Regions from separate parts of the Streptomyces canarius genome, predicted to be linked through region 1. Evidence: riboswitches for the same ligand, from Rfam matches in the RefSeq annotation. Region 1 holds a riboswitch; each other region holds the start of a gene.
The links. A riboswitch is a leader RNA that binds a small molecule or an ion and turns the genes downstream of it on or off. The one in region 1 is predicted to bind cyclic di-AMP.
Positions count from the first base shown of each region.

Region 2: another riboswitch for cyclic di-AMP. It lies ahead of IE294_RS00535 (M23 family metallopeptidase); the one in region 1 lies ahead of IE294_RS14675 (transglycosylase SLT domain-containing protein).
Region 3: another riboswitch for cyclic di-AMP. It lies ahead of IE294_RS27990 (M23 family metallopeptidase); the one in region 1 lies ahead of IE294_RS14675 (transglycosylase SLT domain-containing protein).

Region 1 covers NZ_BMVN01000008.1:216,328-222,104, forward strand. The annotation lists gene IE294_RS14665 (LolA family protein) at 1-376, opposite strand, end outside; gene IE294_RS14670 (polyprenyl synthetase family protein) at 641-1,651, opposite strand; cyclic di-AMP (ydaO/yuaA leader) riboswitch at 2,195-2,376, shown strand; gene IE294_RS14675 (transglycosylase SLT domain-containing protein) at 2,382-2,873, shown strand; gene IE294_RS14680 (HAD family hydrolase) at 2,914-3,726, opposite strand; gene fahA (fumarylacetoacetase) at 4,035-5,252, shown strand; gene IE294_RS14690 (M56 family metallopeptidase) at 5,602-5,777, shown strand, end outside.
Region 2 covers NZ_BMVN01000001.1:129,129-134,905, forward strand. The annotation lists gene IE294_RS00520 (DNA gyrase/topoisomerase IV subunit A) at 1-1,059, opposite strand, end outside; gene IE294_RS00525 (M16 family metallopeptidase) at 1,319-2,722, shown strand; gene IE294_RS00530 (M16 family metallopeptidase) at 2,719-4,107, shown strand; cyclic di-AMP (ydaO/yuaA leader) riboswitch at 4,345-4,505, shown strand; gene IE294_RS00535 (M23 family metallopeptidase) at 4,518-5,273, shown strand; gene IE294_RS00540 (GntR family transcriptional regulator) at 5,472-5,777, shown strand, end outside.
Region 3 covers NZ_BMVN01000023.1:20,881-26,657, reverse strand. The annotation lists gene IE294_RS28015 (GTP cyclohydrolase II) at 1-113, opposite strand, end outside; gene IE294_RS28010 (MarR family winged helix-turn-helix transcriptional regulator) at 211-738, opposite strand; gene IE294_RS28005 (dihydrofolate reductase family protein) at 823-1,953, shown strand; tRNA gene IE294_RS28000 (tRNA-Met) at 2,028-2,101, opposite strand; gene IE294_RS27995 (PP2C family protein-serine/threonine phosphatase) at 2,226-3,446, shown strand; cyclic di-AMP (ydaO/yuaA leader) riboswitch at 3,650-3,816, shown strand; gene IE294_RS27990 (M23 family metallopeptidase) at 3,827-4,864, shown strand; gene IE294_RS27985 (aldo/keto reductase) at 4,961-5,777, shown strand, end outside.

The sequences.
Region 1 (5,777 bases):
TGCCGGAGACCAGCTCGGTGAGCTTGGCCTGCGGGTCGGCGGACGAGCCGTCGCCCGAGCCGCCCCGGCCCGCGCCGGACATCAGGCCGTTCTCCAGGCCGCCGAGGTCGGGCAGGCCGAGATCGGTGCTGATCTTCACCGTGCCGGACAGCTGCTGCACGTCCGACTTGGCGATCTTCTCGATGAGCTGCTGTGCGCTGATCTTCGGCAGGTCGGGGTCACCGGAGTCGGCGAGCGCCGGGACCAGCCCGATCGTGGCCGCCGCCACCCCCACCACCGCGACCGGCACGGCGTACCGGGCGGCCTTGCGCCGGCCGGAGCGCGGGTGCTCGTCGCGCGCGGCGCCCACTGCGTCGTCGGATTCGTACGGTGCCATGTGTGCCTTACCTCCGTCGTCGGCGGCGGCTGTCCTCACGCTGCTCCGCTGCTCCGCTGGTCCACCCTGAGCCGCCATTCTCACCCGAAACGGTGAGGAGTGGTGATTTCCGTGGTGACCATCTGACCAAATCGGCTGTGAACAAGCGTCAGACCTCGGAGCCAACTCCGTCTACACCTGCGGTATGACACCCGGCGGTGATTCCTCCACCCGACCCGTAGGGGTCGTGCCGGACGCCGGGGCCCGTACGGGTGACCGGCCGGGTCAGCCGGCGCGGTGCACGACCGCGTCGCACAGCTCGATCAGCGCCGCCTTGGCATCGCACTCGTGCAGCGGGGCGAGCGCGGCCCGCGCCTCCTCCGCGTACCGCACGGTGTCCCGGCGGGCCTGCTCCAGCGCGGGGTGCGCGCGCAGCGCGGCCAGCGCCCGGGCGTGCCGGGCGTCGTCGCTGAGGTCGGAGTCCAGCAGCTCGCACAGCGCGACGTCCTCGGGCAGCCCCAGCCGGGCGGCCCGCTCGCGCAGCCGGAGCACCGGCAGGGTGGGGATGCCCTCGCGCAGGTCGGTGCCCGGGGTCTTGCCGGACTCGTGGGAGTCGGAGGCGATGTCCAGGACGTCGTCCGCGAGCTGGAAGGCGACGCCGAGCCGTTCGCCGTACTGGGTGAGGACGTCGACGACCGTCTCGTCCGCGCCGGACATCATCGCGCCGAACCGGCACGACACCGCCACCAGGGAGCCCGTCTTGCCGGCGAGCACGTCCAGATAGTGCTCGACCGGGTCTCGGCCGTCCGAGGGACCCGCGGTCTCCAGGATCTGGCCGGTGACGAGCCGTTCGAACGCGAGTGCCTGTACCCGGACCGCCTCGGGGCCGAGGTCGGCAAGGATCTGGGAGGCGCGGGCGAAGAGGAAGTCGCCGGTGAGGACCGCGACGGAGTTGCCCCAGCGCGTGTTGGCGCTGTCCACGCCACGCCGTACGGCCGCCTCGTCCATGACGTCGTCGTGGTACAGCGTGGCCAGATGGGTCAGCTCCACGACGACGGCCGAGGGCACCACGCCCGGCGCGTAGGGGTCGCCGAACTGGGCGGCGAGCATCACGAGGAGTGGCCGGAACCGCTTCCCGCCCGCCCGCACGAGGTGCTGCGCGGCCCCCGTGATGAACGGGACCTCGCTCTTGGTGGCTTCGAGCAAGCCTTCCTCGACAGCCGCCAATCCGGCCTGGACATCGGCTTCCAGAGCCTGGTCCCGCACGCTCAGCCCGAACGGCCCGACGACGGTCACGAGGGGTCTCCTGTCTGCTGGTGTCTGCTGGCGATTACACGGTTTGTCGATAGGTCGCTGCCCTCACTCAAGTCAGCGTATCCGGTCCTCTTTCGATCACCGATAGCGCCCACCGGTCCAGCCCGGGCGATACCGGATCATGACCGGCATGGTTTTGATCACACAGTGTGAGCGGATTTTTATCCATATAAGAGTAATCCGGACACTGTGCCCGCACCTCGGCAACGACGCTCCCCGCATGCCGGGTTCCACCATCTCCCCGACTTCAGGTGCGAATCCCCCTAATCCGTCATGTCCGAATTGAAACTGTTTGCTATTTCGTGAGTTGGGTCACGCGCCCGGCCGACCCTCCCCCTCGGCCCGGCCGCCATGACTCCTTGCCCTGTCGGCGAGTTGAGGATTGGCAACCGCAAAGGATCAAGCACCCCATACACTGTCGATCAAGGTCAAACCGCACGTTGTATGAATCCGGCCCTTGTTCCCGACATGTGCTCTCGCATACGTTCCGGGCCGTCGGGCGGACGCCGAATCCTGCCGCCGCCCGCATACCCATCGACGAACTCATTCGTACGGCAGGAGCGGGGGACCCAGGCAAGCCGCCGGTCCGGAACGGCACACGCCGCGCCGGGACGGCTAGGGGTGAAGCCATGCCTCCGTCAGGAGCACGGCCGGGCACCTCCCCGCCCGAACCCGACAGCTCACCTCGCAGGCGCCGGAGAGGAACGCCCCCATGTCTGCTGTCGCCCAGCCCCGCCGTACCCGGAACAGCCGCCTCGTCCGCGCGCTCACCGCCGTCGGCACCGGTGCCGCCGTCCTCGCCCTGCCGCTCATCGGCGCGGCCAGCGCCTCCGCGGCCCCCAGCACGGCCACCACCACGACGGCCAGCACCCCCGCCGGCTACCCGGACAACCTCGACGGCTGGATCCGCCAGTCGCTGGCGATCATGGCCGAGAAGCACATCCCGGGCACCTACAACGGCATCTACCGCAACATCATCCGCGAGTCCTCGGGCAACCCGAAGGCCATCAACCTCTGGGACTCCAACGCCGCCAAGGGCATCCCCTCCAAGGGCCTGCTCCAGGTCATCGACCCGACGTTCAACGCGTACCACGTGGCCGGAACGTCCTTCGACATCTACGACCCGGTCGCCAACATCACCGCCGCCTGCAACTACGCGGCCGCGCGGTACGGGTCCATCGACAACGTGTTCGGCGCGTACTGACCGGCACCGGCGGCCGGGCCGGGCGCCCCTGACATCCCGGTCAGCCGGCCGGGAAGAGTCCTTCGAGGACGACGGCGATGCCGTCGTCCTCGTTCGACAGGGTGACCTCGTCGGCCACCGCCTTGAGTTCCGGATGGGCGTTGGCCATGGCCACACCGCGCCCGGCCCATTCGAACATCGGGATGTCGTTGGGCATGTCACCGAAGGCGATGGCCCGTTCGGCGGCGATCCCCAGCCGCTCGGCGGCCAGCGCCAGCCCGGTCGCCTTCGTCACCCCGCACGGCTGGAGCTCCACCGTGCCCGGCCCCGACATGGTGACCGTCGCGAGCGAGCCCACCGCCGCTCGGGCCACGGCCGCCAACTCGTCGTCGGACAGCGTGGCGTGCCGCAGCAGCACCTTGCTGATGGGCGCGCACCACAGGTCGTCCCGCCGGCCGACCCGCACCGCGGGCAGCGTCGGGTGGGGCATCCGGTAGCCGGGCTCGATGAGCGTGAGCCCGTCCACGCCGTCCTGGTCGACCGCCGCGTAGACCTGCCCCACCTCCGCCTCGATCTTGCCGAGCGCCGTCTCGGCCAGCTCCCGGTCCAGCCGGACCGACCACAGCAGACGGTCGGTCGCCGCGTCGTAGACCTGGGCCCCCTGCCCGCACACCGCGAGCCCGGCGCGGCCGAGGTCCGCGAGCAGCGGTCGCACCCGCGGGGCCGGGCGACCCGTCACCACCAGGTGCCGGGCGCCGGCCCGCGCCACCCGCGCGAGCGCGGCGAGGGACCGGTCCGAGACGGTGTCGTCGCCGCGCAGCAGCGTCCCGTCCAGGTCAGTGGCGATCAGTGCATATGCCGGGGTGGGTGCCATGATCAGAGAATACGGACAACACGCTCCGCCGACTCACCGCTCATTGCCCGCACTTACGTACCGCCCCCGCCCAACCGCTCGCCGCGGACGGCGCGATGGGCGGTGCGCAACCGTGAGCCGCGGCCGGTGTGGGACCGGGTGCCGCGAAGCGAACCCGAGCAGGGGGCTGCCGCCCTCTTCCTCTTCCTCCAACCTTTCGAGCACCTGGTGAGGCACTGCCCAAGACGCGCGGCTCGGCCGTAACGTGTGGCCCGACCACATGGAACGCAGTGCCATGCATGGCCCGGATGAGAGTGAGGCAGCACCCCATGCCCCCCTTCGACGTCCCCGAGGGTGACCCCTTCGGTCCGCGCAACCTCCCCTACGGCGTGTTCTCGCCCTCCGGCAGCACGGAGCGGAGGATCGGCGTCCGGCTCGGGGACCACGTCCTCGACGCGGGCGCCGCAGCCGCCGCGCTCGGCTCGCCCCACCAGCCGCTGCTCGCCCGGCCCACCCTCAACCCGCTGCTGGCCGCCGGCCGCGCCACCTGGTCGGAGGTACGGCGCGCCCTCACGTCCTGGGTCACGGACCCGGCGCACCGCACGGCCGTCGAGCCGCTGTTCCACCCCCTGTCCGAGGTGACCCTGCACCTTCCCTTCGAGGTCGCGGACTACGTCGACTTCTACGCCTCGGAGAACCACGCCCGGAACGTCGGCCGGATCTTCCGCCCCGACGCCGAGGACTCCCTCACCCCCAACTGGAAGCACCTGCCGATCGGTTACCACGGCCGCTCCGGCACCGTGGTCGTCTCCGGCACGGACGTCGTACGCCCCTCCGGGCAGCGCAAGGGCCCGGCCGACCCCGCGCCCGTCTTCGGCCCCTCGATCCGGCTGGACATCGAGGCCGAGGTCGGCTTCGTCGTGGGCGTGCCGTCGCGGCTCGGCACCCCGGTGGCGCTCGGCGACTTCCGGGAGCACGTCTTCGGGCTCTGCCTGCTGAACGACTGGTCCGCGCGGGACATCCAGGCCTGGGAGTACGTCCCTCTCGGCCCGTTCCTCGGCAAGTCCTTCGCCACCTCGGTGTCGGCGTGGATCACCCCGCTGGAGGCGCTGGAGCACGCGCGCGTGGCGCCTCCGGAGCGCACGCATCCGCTGCTGCCCTACCTGGACGACTCGGCGCCCGGCACCGAGCCCGGCGGTTACGACCTCCGCATCTCGGTCGCGGTCAACGGCCATGTGGTCTCCGAACCGCCCTTCTCCACCATGTACTGGACCGCCGCCCAGCAACTCGCCCACCTGACCGTGAACGGCGCCTCGCTGCGCACGGGCGACCTGTACGGCTCCGGCACGGTGAGCGGTCCCACCGAACGCCAGCGCGGCTCCCTGCTGGAACTGACCTGGAACGGCCGCGACCCCCTCGAACTCCCCGACGGCAAGCGGACCTTCCTGGAGGACGGCGACGTGGTCACCCTGTCGGCATGGGCCCCGGGCGCGGACGGCGGCCGGGTGGGGCTGGGGGAGGTCAGCGGGCGGGTGGTGTCGGGCTGACACCGCGGAGGGTTGCCGGGGCGGAAGTTGCCGGGCAGAGAGCGCCGGACGGGCACGCCGGGCGGACCGGGTGGCTTGCATGACGGGCGGGCCGGGTGGCTTGCGTGACGGGCGGGCCGGGTGGCTTGCGTGGCGGGCGGGCCGGGTGGCTTGCGTGGCGGGCCGGCCGGGCGTGGCGGGAGCCTCGGGCCCGGGCCGGTCCCGGCCGATCGGTGTCGACACCTGACTCCGGCCGCCCGTCTTCGTCATACTGACGGGGCACGCACCACGCGCGAGCCGCCGTCGCGTGACGCGTGCCCGGCACCACCGTCACCCGCACACCTCTCCGACCAGGAACCGGGGCCCCGGCATGACTGTCTGCCTGCTCCTGCTGAGCGTCGTCGCCCTGACGGCCGCCGTACCGGCGCCGCGCGCGCTGACCCGTGCCGCCTGGCCCGAGCGGGAACCCGTGGTCGCACTGTGGGTGTGGCAGTGTCTCGTCGCCACCGTCCTGCTGTGCTGCCTGACCGCGCTGGTCCTGGGCGC
Region 2 (5,777 bases), on a different contig from region 1:
CTGGCCGTCGACCAGGGCGACGTTGTTGATGCCGAAGGACTCCTCCATCGGGGTCAGCTTGTACAGCTGCTCCAGGATCGCCTCCGGCACGAAGCCGTTCTTGATCTCGATGACCAGGCGCAGGCCGTGCTCGCGGTCGGTGAGGTCCTTGACGTCGGCGATGCCCTGGACCTTCTTCGCGTTGACCAGGTCCTTGATCTTCGCGATGACCTTCTCGGGGCCGACCGTGAACGGCAGCTCGGTGACCACCAGGCCCTTGCGGCGGGCGGTGACCGTCTCGACCGAGACCGTCGCGCGCATCTTGAAGGTGCCGCGGCCGGTCGCGTACGCGTCCCGGATGCCGTCCAGGCCGACGATCCGGCCGCCGGTGGGCAGGTCCGGGCCGGGGACGTGCTTCATCAGCGCGTCCAGGTCCGCGTTCGGGTTGCGGATCAGGTGGCGGGCGGCGGCGATGACCTCGCGCAGGTTGTGCGGCGCCATGTTCGTCGCCATGCCGACCGCGATGCCCGAGGAGCCGTTGACCAGCAGGTTCGGGAATGCGGCGGGCAGCGCCACCGGCTCCTGCTCCTGGCCGTCGTAGTTCGGCGCGAAGTCGACCGTGTCCTCGTCGATCGACTCGGTCATCAGGCTCGTCGCCTCGGCCATCCGGCACTCGGTGTACCGCATGGCGGCCGGCGGGTCGTCGTTGCCCAGCGAGCCGAAGTTGCCGTGGCCGTCGACCAGCGGCACGCGCATGGAGAAGGGCTGCGCCATGCGCACCAGGGCGTCGTAGATCGACGCGTCGCCGTGCGGGTGCAGCTTGCCCATGACCTCGCCGACGACACGGGCGCACTTCACATAGCCGCGTTCGGGGCGCAGGCCCATCTCGTTCATCTGGTACACGATGCGGCGGTGCACCGGCTTCAAGCCGTCACGGGCGTCCGGCAGGGCGCGCGAGTAGATGACCGAGTACGCGTACTCCAGGTAGGAGCCACGCATCTCGTCCACGACGTCGATGTCGAGGATCCTCTCCTCGAACGAATCGTCGGGCGGCGGGGTCTTCGTGCTGCGGCGGGCCATCGCTGCCGGCTCCTTGCTGAAAGGATGGACGGAACTGACGCCGACCATTGTGGACCGAGGCAGTGACAACCCGTGCCGCGACCCGGTTCCCAAGGCCCCGCCGGGAGCCGGGACCGGCTCCCGGACGGGTCGCGGGATCCGCTGTGGGCGTACGCCCCGCGGGAACTTCGCCGAGGCCCCGCACGCTTTGCATACAGTGGCAGGAACGGCAGGAAAACCGCGGTTTCCATCAACCGCCTCCGCTCGCGAAGGGACGTACATGCCCATGGGTCACACGACCACAGCCGAGGCAGGCTCCGGGGGCCTGACAGCGACCGAGCACCGCCTGGCCAACGGTCTGCGCGTGGTGCTCTCCGAGGACCACCTGACCCCGGTGGCGGCGGTCTGCCTCTGGTACGACGTCGGCTCACGCCACGAAGTCAAGGGGCGTACCGGCCTGGCTCACCTCTTCGAGCACCTGATGTTCCAGGGCTCCGCGCAGGTCAAGGGGAACGGCCACTTCGAGCTGGTGCAGGGCGCCGGCGGCTCGCTGAACGGCACCACCAGCTTCGAGCGGACCAACTACTTCGAGACCATGCCCGCCCACCAGCTGGAGCTGGCGCTCTGGCTGGAGGCCGACCGCATGGGCTCGCTGCTGGCCGCTCTGGACGACGAGTCCATGGAGAACCAGCGGGACGTCGTCAAGAACGAGCGCCGCCAGCGCTACGACAACGTGCCGTACGGCACCGCCTTCGAGAAGCTGACCGCGCTCTCCTACCCCGAGGGCCACCCCTACCACCACACGCCGATCGGCTCGATGGCGGACCTGGACGCGGCCACCCTGGAGGACGCCCGCCAGTTCTTCCGCACCTACTACGCGCCGAACAACGCGGTGCTCTCCGTGGTCGGCGACATCGACCCCCAGCAGACGCTCGCCTGGATCGAGAAGTACTTCGGCTCCATCGCGTCCCACGACGGCAAGCCCGCCCCCCGCGACGGCTCCCTGCCGGAGGTCATCGGCGAGCAGCTGCGCGAGGTCGTCGTGGAGGAGGTCCCGGCGCGCGCCCTGATGGCCGCCTACCGGCTCCCGCACGACGGCACGCGCGCGTGCGACGCGGCCGACCTCGCCCTGACCGTCCTGGGCGGCGGAGAGTCCTCCCGCCTGTACAACCGGCTGGTGCGCCGGGACCGGACGGCCGTCGCGGCCGGTTTCGGCCTGCTGCGTCTGGCCGGTGCTCCCTCCATGGGCTGGCTGGACGTGAAGACCTCCGGTGACGTCGAGGTGCCGGTCATCGAGGCCGCCATCGACGAGGAGCTGGCCCGGTTCGCCGCGGAGGGCCCCACGGCCGAGGAGATGGAGCGCGCCCAGGCCCAGCTGGAGCGCGAGTGGCTGGACCGGCTCGGCACGGTCGCCGGCCGCGCCGACGAACTGTGCCGGTACGCGGTCCTGTTCGGCGACCCGCAGCTCGCCCTGACCGCCGTCAAGCGCGTCCTGGAGGTGACCCCGCAGGAGGTCCAGGAGGTCGCCAAGGCCCGCCTGCGGCCCGACAACCGCGCGGTCCTCGTCTACGAGCCGAAGTCCCCGGAGGCCGTCCCGGACGCCGCGGTCCCCGAGGACCCGGAGCAGGAAGCGACCGTAGAGGCGGGCCGCGACGAGACCGAGAACGAGGAGACGGCCAAGTGACCGAGCTCGCCACCATGGACTTCCACCCCCAGCCGCGGCCCGGCGAGGCCAAGCCGTGGGCGTTCCCGGCGCCCGAACGCGGCACGCTGGACAACGGCCTGACCGTGCTGCGCTGCCACCGCCCGGGCCAGCAGGTCGTTGCCGTCGAGGTGCTGCTGGACGCGCCGCTGGACGCCGAGCCGGCCGGCCTGGACGGCGTCGCCACGATCATGGCGCGGGCCTTCTCCGAGGGCACCGACAAGCACTCCGCCGAGGAGTTCGCCGCCGAGCTGGAGCGCGCGGGCGCCACCCTCGACGCGCATGCGGACCACCCCGGCGTGCGGCTCAGCCTTGAGGTCCCGGCCTCCCGCCTGGCCAAGGGCCTCGGCCTGCTCGCCGACGCCCTGCGCGCGCCCGCCTTCGCCGCGAGCGAGGTCGAGCGGCTGGTCCGCAACCGCCTGGACGAGATCCCGCACGAGCTGGCCAACCCCTCCCGCCGGGCCGCCAAGGAACTCTCCAAGGAGCTGTTCCCGGCGACCTCGCGCATGTCCCGTCCGCGCCAGGGCACCGAGGAGACGGTCGAGAAGATCGACGAGGCGGCCGTACGCGCCTTCTACGACCGTCATGTGCGGCCCGCCACGGCCACCGTGGTCGTCGTCGGCGACCTGACCGGCGCCGACCTGGACGCGCTGCTGGGCGACACCCTGGGCGCGTGGACCGGCACCCCGGGCGAGCCCCGGCCGGTGCCGCCGGTGACCGCCGACGACACCGGGCGCGTGGTCATCGTGGACCGGCCCGGCGCGGTCCAGACCCAACTGCTCATCGGCCGGATCGGTCCCGACCGGCACGACCGGGTGTGGCCCGCCCAGGTGCTCGGCACGTACTGCCTCGGCGGCACCCTCACCTCCCGCCTGGACCGCGTGCTGCGCGAGGAGAAGGGCTACACCTACGGCGTGCGGTCCTTCGGGCAGGTCCTGCGGTCCGCGCCGGACGGCACGGGCGCGGCGATGCTCGCCATCAGCGGCTCCGTGGACACCCCGAACAGCGGCCCGGCGCTGGACGACCTGTGGAAGGTGCTGCGCACGGTCGCGGCGGACGGTCTGACCGACGCCGAGCGGGACGTCGCCGTGCAGAACCTGGTCGGTGTGGCGCCGCTGAAGTACGAGACCGCGGCGGCCGTGGCGAGCACGCTGGCGGACCAGGTCGAGCAGCACCTGCCCGACGACTTCCAGGCGACGCTGTACCAGCAGTTGGCGGCCACGGGCACGGTGGAGGCCACCGCGGCCGTCGTGAACGCCTTCCCGGTGGACCGCCTGGTGACCGTCCTCGTCGGGGACGCGTCGCAGATCAAGGCGCCGGTGGAGGCGCTGGGCATCGGTGAAGTGACCGTGGTGGCGGCCGAGTAGCCGCGACCGCGGTGGCGGCCGGACGACGGCACGCGCGCGTGGGGCCCTGACGACCTACGGGTCGTCAGGGCCCCACGCTGTTCCACTCCGTCCGCCAGATGCCCGTTTTGGGGCGGAGGTTGCCTGTCTGCCCTGTGGGATGCGCTACAAAATCCGGGATGTGTTTGAGGATTGACAGCGTGCTTGCGTAGTTTCGTCCGGGCTGTTCGTCAGGCAGTGCGCCGCACCCGCGGCACCGGACAGTCATCGCCGAGTCCCCGTACGGCGCGAGCCAGGGGAGCCGGGGACCCATCGTCCCTGGGGTGAATCGGGCGTCCGCGCGACTGCGAGGGGGCCCGTAGGAGACCTTCCTGCTCCGAACCCGTCAGCTAACCCGGTAGGCGAGAGGGAAGGAAAGGACCAGCCACTTCATGGCGTTCATGTGCGCCACCGGGAAGCACCGCAAGCCCGGCCGGGTCAAGCGGACCACCGTTCAGGCGGCCGGCGTCGCGGCCCTCACCACCACCGGTGTGATCGGCACCCTCGCCGCCTCCCCGGCGCTCGCCGCCGGGAACTCCACGGAGCAGACCGGCCTCACCCCGGTCGTCGCCGTGTCCGAGGACGTCGCCGACGAGATCGACGCGCAGGCCGCCGCGCAGCAGCAGGCCGCCGAGCAGAAGGCGGCCGAGGAGGCCGCGGCGAAGGCGGCGGCGAAGCGGGCCCAGGAGGTCCGCGCCGCCAAGGCCCGGGCCGCCCGTGAGGCCGAGCGCAAGCGGCTGAACACCTTCGTCGCCCCGATCGCGCACTCGTACGTCTCCACCGCCTACCAGGCCAGCAGTTCCCTGTGGTCCTCCGGTTCGCACACCGGTATCGACTTCCACGCGGCCAGCGGCACGGCCGTCCACGCGGTGGGCTCCGGCACGGTCGTCTCCGCGGGCTGGGGCGGCGCGTACGGCAACCAGGTCGTGATCCGCATGGCCGACGGCATGTACACCCAGTACGGGCACCTGTCGTCCATCGGGGTCACGGTGGGCCAGCAGGTCGTCCCGGGCCAGCAGATCGGCCTGTCCGGCGCCACCGGCAACGTCACCGGCGCGCACCTCCACTTCGAGGCGCGCACGACCCCTGAGTACGGCTCGGACGTCGACCCCGTCGCCTACCTCCGCAAGCACGGCGTTCCCGTCTGACACCGACCGCACGGCTGTCCGAGGCCCCGGCTCACCGAGCCGGGGCTTTCGCCGTTTTTCACGGTGTCCGCCGGATCCGCTGTCCAAAAAATAGCCATGGATTAGGGTCCGCCGTCGGAAATTCCGGCTCATTGGAATAGAGTCTCGGAACACGCGTCCATCGTCGACGTTTCACGGGGATTAAGACGGAGGTCGGTCATGCGTATTCCGGCGCACTCGGTGTGCACGGCCATCCGGGACGACATCGTCGCGGGTGTCTACGAGCGCGGCAGCCGCCTCACCGAGGAAGTCCTGGCCCGCCGCTACGGCGTCTCGCGCGTCCCCGTGCGCGAGGCCCTGCGCACCCTGGAGGCCGAGGGCTTCGTGGTGACGCGCCGGCACGCGGGCGCGTGCGTGGCCGAGCCGACCGAGCAGGAGGCCGCCGACCTGCTGGAGATGCGGACGCTGCTGGAGCCGCTGGGCGCCGCGCGGGCCGCCCAGCGGCGCACCGAGGCACACCTGAAG
Region 3 (5,777 bases), on a different contig from region 1:
CCGTCGGTGAGGCCGTGGAAGGTGACGAGTTCCGCGTCGGCGCCGTAGCCGTCGGCGAAGCGCAGCGGTACCCGGACGCGGGCGCGCGGGGTGGCGGCGGGGATGTCGGGCATGCGGGTCCTCCGGGACAGTTGCTTCAGATTTGAAGCAGCGGTTCGCAGGGACCCTACCTCTGCTTAAAAGTTAAAGCAATCAGCGGGTCCGGCCCGCTCAGGAGGACGCCGGGGACGACGAGCAGGACGAACGGCGCCGCCAGGGGACGTCCTCGGCACCGGACGCGTCGTCCTCGCCCTGGAGGCCCCGCGCGATCCCCGTGCAGATCTCCTCCAGCTGTCCCACCTGCTCCGGGGTGAGCCGGTCGAACAGGGTGCTGCGGACCGTCTCGACATGCCCGGGTGCCGTACGCTCCAGGACGGCCACCCCCTCGTCCGTCAGTACGGCGAGCGAGCTGCGCTTGTCCCAGCGGCAGTTCTCCCGGCGCACCAGGCCGTCCCGCTCCAGCCGGGTCACCGCGTACGTGAGCCGGCTGCGGGTGATCTTCAGGGTCTCGGCGAGATCGGTCATGCGCAGCCGTCGGCCGGGGGCCTCGGAGAGGTTGGCCAGCACCGAGTAGAACAGGTGCGGCATGCCGCCCTCCTGCTGGAGCTGCCGGTCGATGGCGTCCTCCAGGAGACGGGAGGCGGCCATGTAGGCGCGCCAGGCGCGCTGCTCCTCGGGGGTGAGCCAGCGGGTCGTCATGCCGCCAGTGTAAGTTTGTTTAAAACTTGAACCAAGCCGTCCGCCCGGACGAGTGAGGTCCGCCTCCGCGAAGAGAGGGCGCCGATGCCCCTGCCGTACGTGCTGCTGTCCGCCGCCGTCTCCCTCGACGGCTACCTGGACGACACCGGCCCCGAACGCCTGCTGCTGTCCAGCCCGGCCGACTTCGACCGGGTCGACGCGGTACGGGCCTCGGTCGACGCGATCCTCGTCGGCGCCGGCACGATCCGCGCCGACAATCCCCGCCTGCTGGTCAACTCCGCCGAGCGGCGCGCGGCCCGGGTGGCGGGCGGCAAGCCGGAGTACCCGCTGAAGGTCACGGTCACCGCCACCGGCGACCTCGACCCGGACGCCAAGTTCTGGCACACCGGCGGCGACAAGATCGTCTACACCACCGACCAGGGCGCCGAGCGGGCCGCCCGCCGCCTCGGGCGCACCGCCGATGTCGTTCCGCTCGGTCCCGCCCTGGACTGGCGGGCCCTGCTGGAGCACCTGCACGACGTGCGCGGCGTCGTCCGTCTGATGGTCGAGGGCGGCGGCACGGTCCACACCCAGCTCCTGCACCAGGGCCTCGCCGACGAACTCCAGCTGGTCCTCGCCCCGCTGTTCGTCGGCGACCCCGCGGCGCCCCGCCTGTTCGGGCCGGGGGCCTACCAGCCCGGACGGCTGCGCCTGCTCGACACCCGCCGGATCGAGGACGTCGTGCTCATGCGGTACGTGCCGACGGCGCCCGGCACCGGGGCGGTCGCCACCGCCGCCGACCGCCACTGGCTGCGGACCGCCTGTGAACTGGCGGCGCAGTGTCCGCCGTCGGAGACGGCGTTCAGCGTCGGTGCGGTGGTGGTGGCCGCCGACGGTACGGAGCTGGCGCGGGGGTACTCCCGTGAGGGCGCCGATCCGGTGGTGCACGCGGAGGAGGCGGCGCTCGCGAAGATCGCTCCCGCCGATGCGCGGATCGCCGGCGCCACGGTGTACAGCAGCCTGGAGCCCTGCGCCCGGCGCGCGTCCCGGCCGGCGCCCTGTGCCGAGCTGATTCTCCGGGCCGGGGTGCGCAGGGTGGTCACCGCGTGGCGTGAGCCGGACACGTTCGTGGCGGGGGCCGACGGAAGCGGCGTTCTGGTCGCGGGGGGCGCGCGGGTCGTCGCGCTTCCCGAGCTGGAGGAGCTCGCCAAGGCGCCGAACGCCCACTTGCTGTGAGCGCCCGCCCGGGCCCTGGGCCGGAAACGACTCAGGGCCCGGAATCCACTGGATTCCGGGCCCTGAGTCTTCAGTAGCGGGGACAGGATTTGAACCTGCGACCTCTGGGTTATGAGCCCAGCGAGCTACCGAGCTGCTCCACCCCGCGTCGTTGTGACTCCAGTGTACGCCATGCGCGGGACTGCTCGCACACCCCTTTCGGCCCACACCGGTCGCCGCCCGCCCCGGGGCCCGGAAACCTGGAGGTACGTCGGACAACCGGGAGACACGCGGTGCGCCCTGGAAAGGTGGAGGAGAGCCCGTACGCCAGGGCGGGCGGCCGGCTCCCCGGCGACCCCGTGCCCGACCCGGGCCTCGGCGGCGAACCGGTGCCGGTGCGCGCCCGCCGCCGTCCGGGCCCCCGTGCCCTGGCCCGCGCCCTGCCCGCCCTGCTCATCGTCTGCGGTGTCCTGTACGGCCTGCTCGCCCCGGACGACTTCACCGCCGTCCCGTTCTTCACCGCGGCCCCGCTGGTCGCCGCGCCCTTGTCGGCGCTGCGCACCACCGTCCTGACCGGCCTCGCCTCCCTCGCCGCCGCCTACGCCGTGCACACCGACGCCGGGGTCCATCCGGCCGTGGGCACCCTCACCGACGTGGTCACCGTCGCGACGGTCGCCCTGCTGGCCGTCGCCATCAACCGGGTGGTCCGCCGCGGCGACCGGCGGCTCGCCTCCGCGCGGGAGATCGCCGAGGCCGCCCAGCGGGCCGTCCTGCCGGAGCCGGACGAACGGATCGGCGGCTACGAGATCGCCGCCTGCTACGAGGCGGCACGGCAGGACGCGTTCATCGGCGGCGACCTGTACGCGGTGCAGGACAGTACGTACGGCGTCCGGCTGGTCGTCGGGGACGTGCGCGGCAAGGGCATGGGCGCGGTCGCCGCGGTGGCCGTGGTGATCGGCGCGTTCCGGGAGGCGGCCGAGCAGGAGGCCACGCTGGAGGCGGTCGCCGAGCGGCTGGAGCGGGCGCTGGCCCGCGAGGGCACCCGGCGCGACGGGATCGACGCCTTCGAGGGGTTCACCACCGCGGTCCTCGCCGAACTCCCGCACGGCGACGGCGCCGTACGGATCGTCAACCGCGGCCATCCGCCGCCGCTGCTGCTGCACGCCGACGGCACCCTGCGCACCCTGGTCCCCGCCGAGCCCGCGCTGCCGCTCGGCATGGGCGACCTCGGCCTGTGGCCGGACCGGGCCACCGAGACCGCCTTCCCGAGCGGCGCGACCCTGCTGTTCCACACCGACGGCCTGTCCGAGGCGCGGGACGCCCACGGCCGGTTCTACGACCCCGAACGACGCCTCGCGGGGCGCACCTTCGCCGGCCCGGCCGCGCTGGTCGGCCGGCTCGCCGAGGAGGTGCGCCGGCATTCCGGGGGCGGCATGACCGACGACATGGCGCTGCTCGCCGTACGACGGCCCGCGACGTCACCGACGGTCACCGGGCAAGCGCCCTGCGCATAACATCTGAGTCACCATCAAACCCGAAAGTGACTGCTGAACGGGGCCGACGCCCGGTCAACTCGCCCGTTTTGGCGGAGTAGTGGCCGATAACTCCGCCGGTAAAGACGTGAATGATCAAGCTGAACGGCTTGGAAAGTGACTGGCAGGTCTATTAACGTTCGATAACGCAGCGCGGTCGTCCCAGCCGTCACAAGAGGCGGCTCCGTGCGCACGCGCCGAATCCCGCAAGGGAGCCGGGGAACCACCACCCTGGGGTGAATCACGCGGATGCCGCCGTGAACTCACGGAGTCCACGACCGGTATACGCGCGTAGGAGACCTTCCTGCTCCGAACCCGTCAGCTAACCCGGTAGGCGAAAGGAAGGAAAGGAGTACGCCCGCGTGGCGTCCAACCGGCCTGCCCCAGAAGCCCCGTTCATACCGGCACAGCGCGAGCCCGAGACCTTCGGGTACGGCGCCTACCAGGCCGAGGAGGGCCCCTGGGAGGAGTGGAACCCCACTGAGGAGTCCGTCGCCCCGGTACGCGGCCGGCACCGCGTCGCCAAGCAGCGCGGCGGCTTCGCGCGCAGCTCCACCGTCCTCGGCGTCGGCGTCATGGCCGCGGTCGGCGCGGGCGGCATGGCCAGCGCCAACACCGGCAAGCCGCCGGTCTCCATCTCCCTGCCGGACCTGCCCTCGGTCGGCTCCCTCTTCGGCGACGACTCCGCCGACCACCAGCCGGCCCAGGCCGCCACGGCCACGCTGAGCACCGTCGGCGTGACCACGGCCGCCGGCGAGGACGGCGCCGACGCGGGCGAGGCGCTGCGCAACCGGATCATGGCCCAGGCCGAGCAGCAGCAGGGCCAGGCCGAGAGCAAGGCCACCGCCGCCGCGGTCGCCGCGGCCGAGAAGCAGAGCGCCGATGCCGCCGCCCAGGCCGAGAAGGAGGCCGCCGCCAAGGCCGCCGCGGCCAAGGAGAAGGCGGAGGCCGCCGCCGAGAAGAAGGCCGAGGAGGAGCGGCTGGCGAAGCTGGCCGAGCAGTACACGCTGCCCACCTCCTCCTACACGATCACCTCGACCTTCGGCCAGGCCGGCGGGATGTGGTCCTCCGGCCACCACACCGGTCTCGACTTCGCCGCCCCCACCGGCACTCTGATCAAGGCCGTGCACAGCGGCACGATCACCGAGGCGGGCTGGGCCGGCTCCTACGGCTACCGCACGATCCTCACCCTGGACGACGGCACCGAGCTGTGGTTCTGCCACCAGTCCTCGATCAGCGTCTCCGTCGGCCAGAAGGTGACCACCGGCGAGGTCATCGGCCGCGTCGGCGCGACCGGCAACGTCACCGGCCCGCACGTCCACATGGAGGTCCACCCCGGCGGCCAGCCCACCGGCATCGACCCGATGGCGTGGCTGCGCGACAAGGGCCTCACCCCCTGACAACCCCGTCCCGCGCGGGAACCCCCGGGGGAACTTGGCGGGAACTCGGCCCCGGCGGTGGGATGCGATCACCCACCGCCGGTGTTGACATGACGTATGACGTCACTTCGTAAACTCGGCTCTTCCGATCTAGAGGTCTTCCCGCTCTCCCTCGGCGGCAACGTCTTCGGCTGGACCGCCGACGAACAGACCTCCTTCGCCGTCCTCGACGCCTACACCGCGGCGGGCGGCAATTTCATCGACACCGCCGACTCCTACTCCGCCTGGATCGAGGGCAACCAGGGCGGCGAGTCGGAGACGATCATCGGCAAGTGGGTCAAGGCCCGCGGCAACCGCTCCGAGGTCGTCATCGCCACCAAGGTCAGCCAGCACCCCGAGTACCAGGGCCTGTCCGCCGCCAACATCAAGGCCGCCGCCGACGCCTCCCTGCGCCGCCTGGGCACCGACCACATCGACCTCTACTACACCCACTTCGACAAGCCCGAGGTGCCGGTCGAGGAGATCATCGGCGCGCTGGACGAACTGGTGAAGGCCGGAAAGGTGCGGCACATCGCCGCCTCCAACATCAGCCCCGAGCGGCTGCGGGCCTCCCTCGACTTCTCCGACCGCGAGGGCCTCGCCCGCTACGTCGCCGTCCAGCCGCACTACAACCTGGTCTCCCGGGACACCTACGAGGGCCCGTTGCAGGACCTCGTCGCCCGCGAGGGCCTGTCCGCCGTCCCGTACTTCTCCCTCGCCTCGGGCTTCCTCACCGGCAAGTACCGGCCCGGCAAGACCGTCGACAGCGCCCGCGCCGAAGGAGCGCAGAAGCACGCGGAGTCCGAGCGCGGCCAGAAGGTCCTCGCGGCCCTGGACGAGATCGCCGCGGCCCACGAGGCCCCGGTCGCCACGGTCGCCCTGGCCTGGCTCGCCG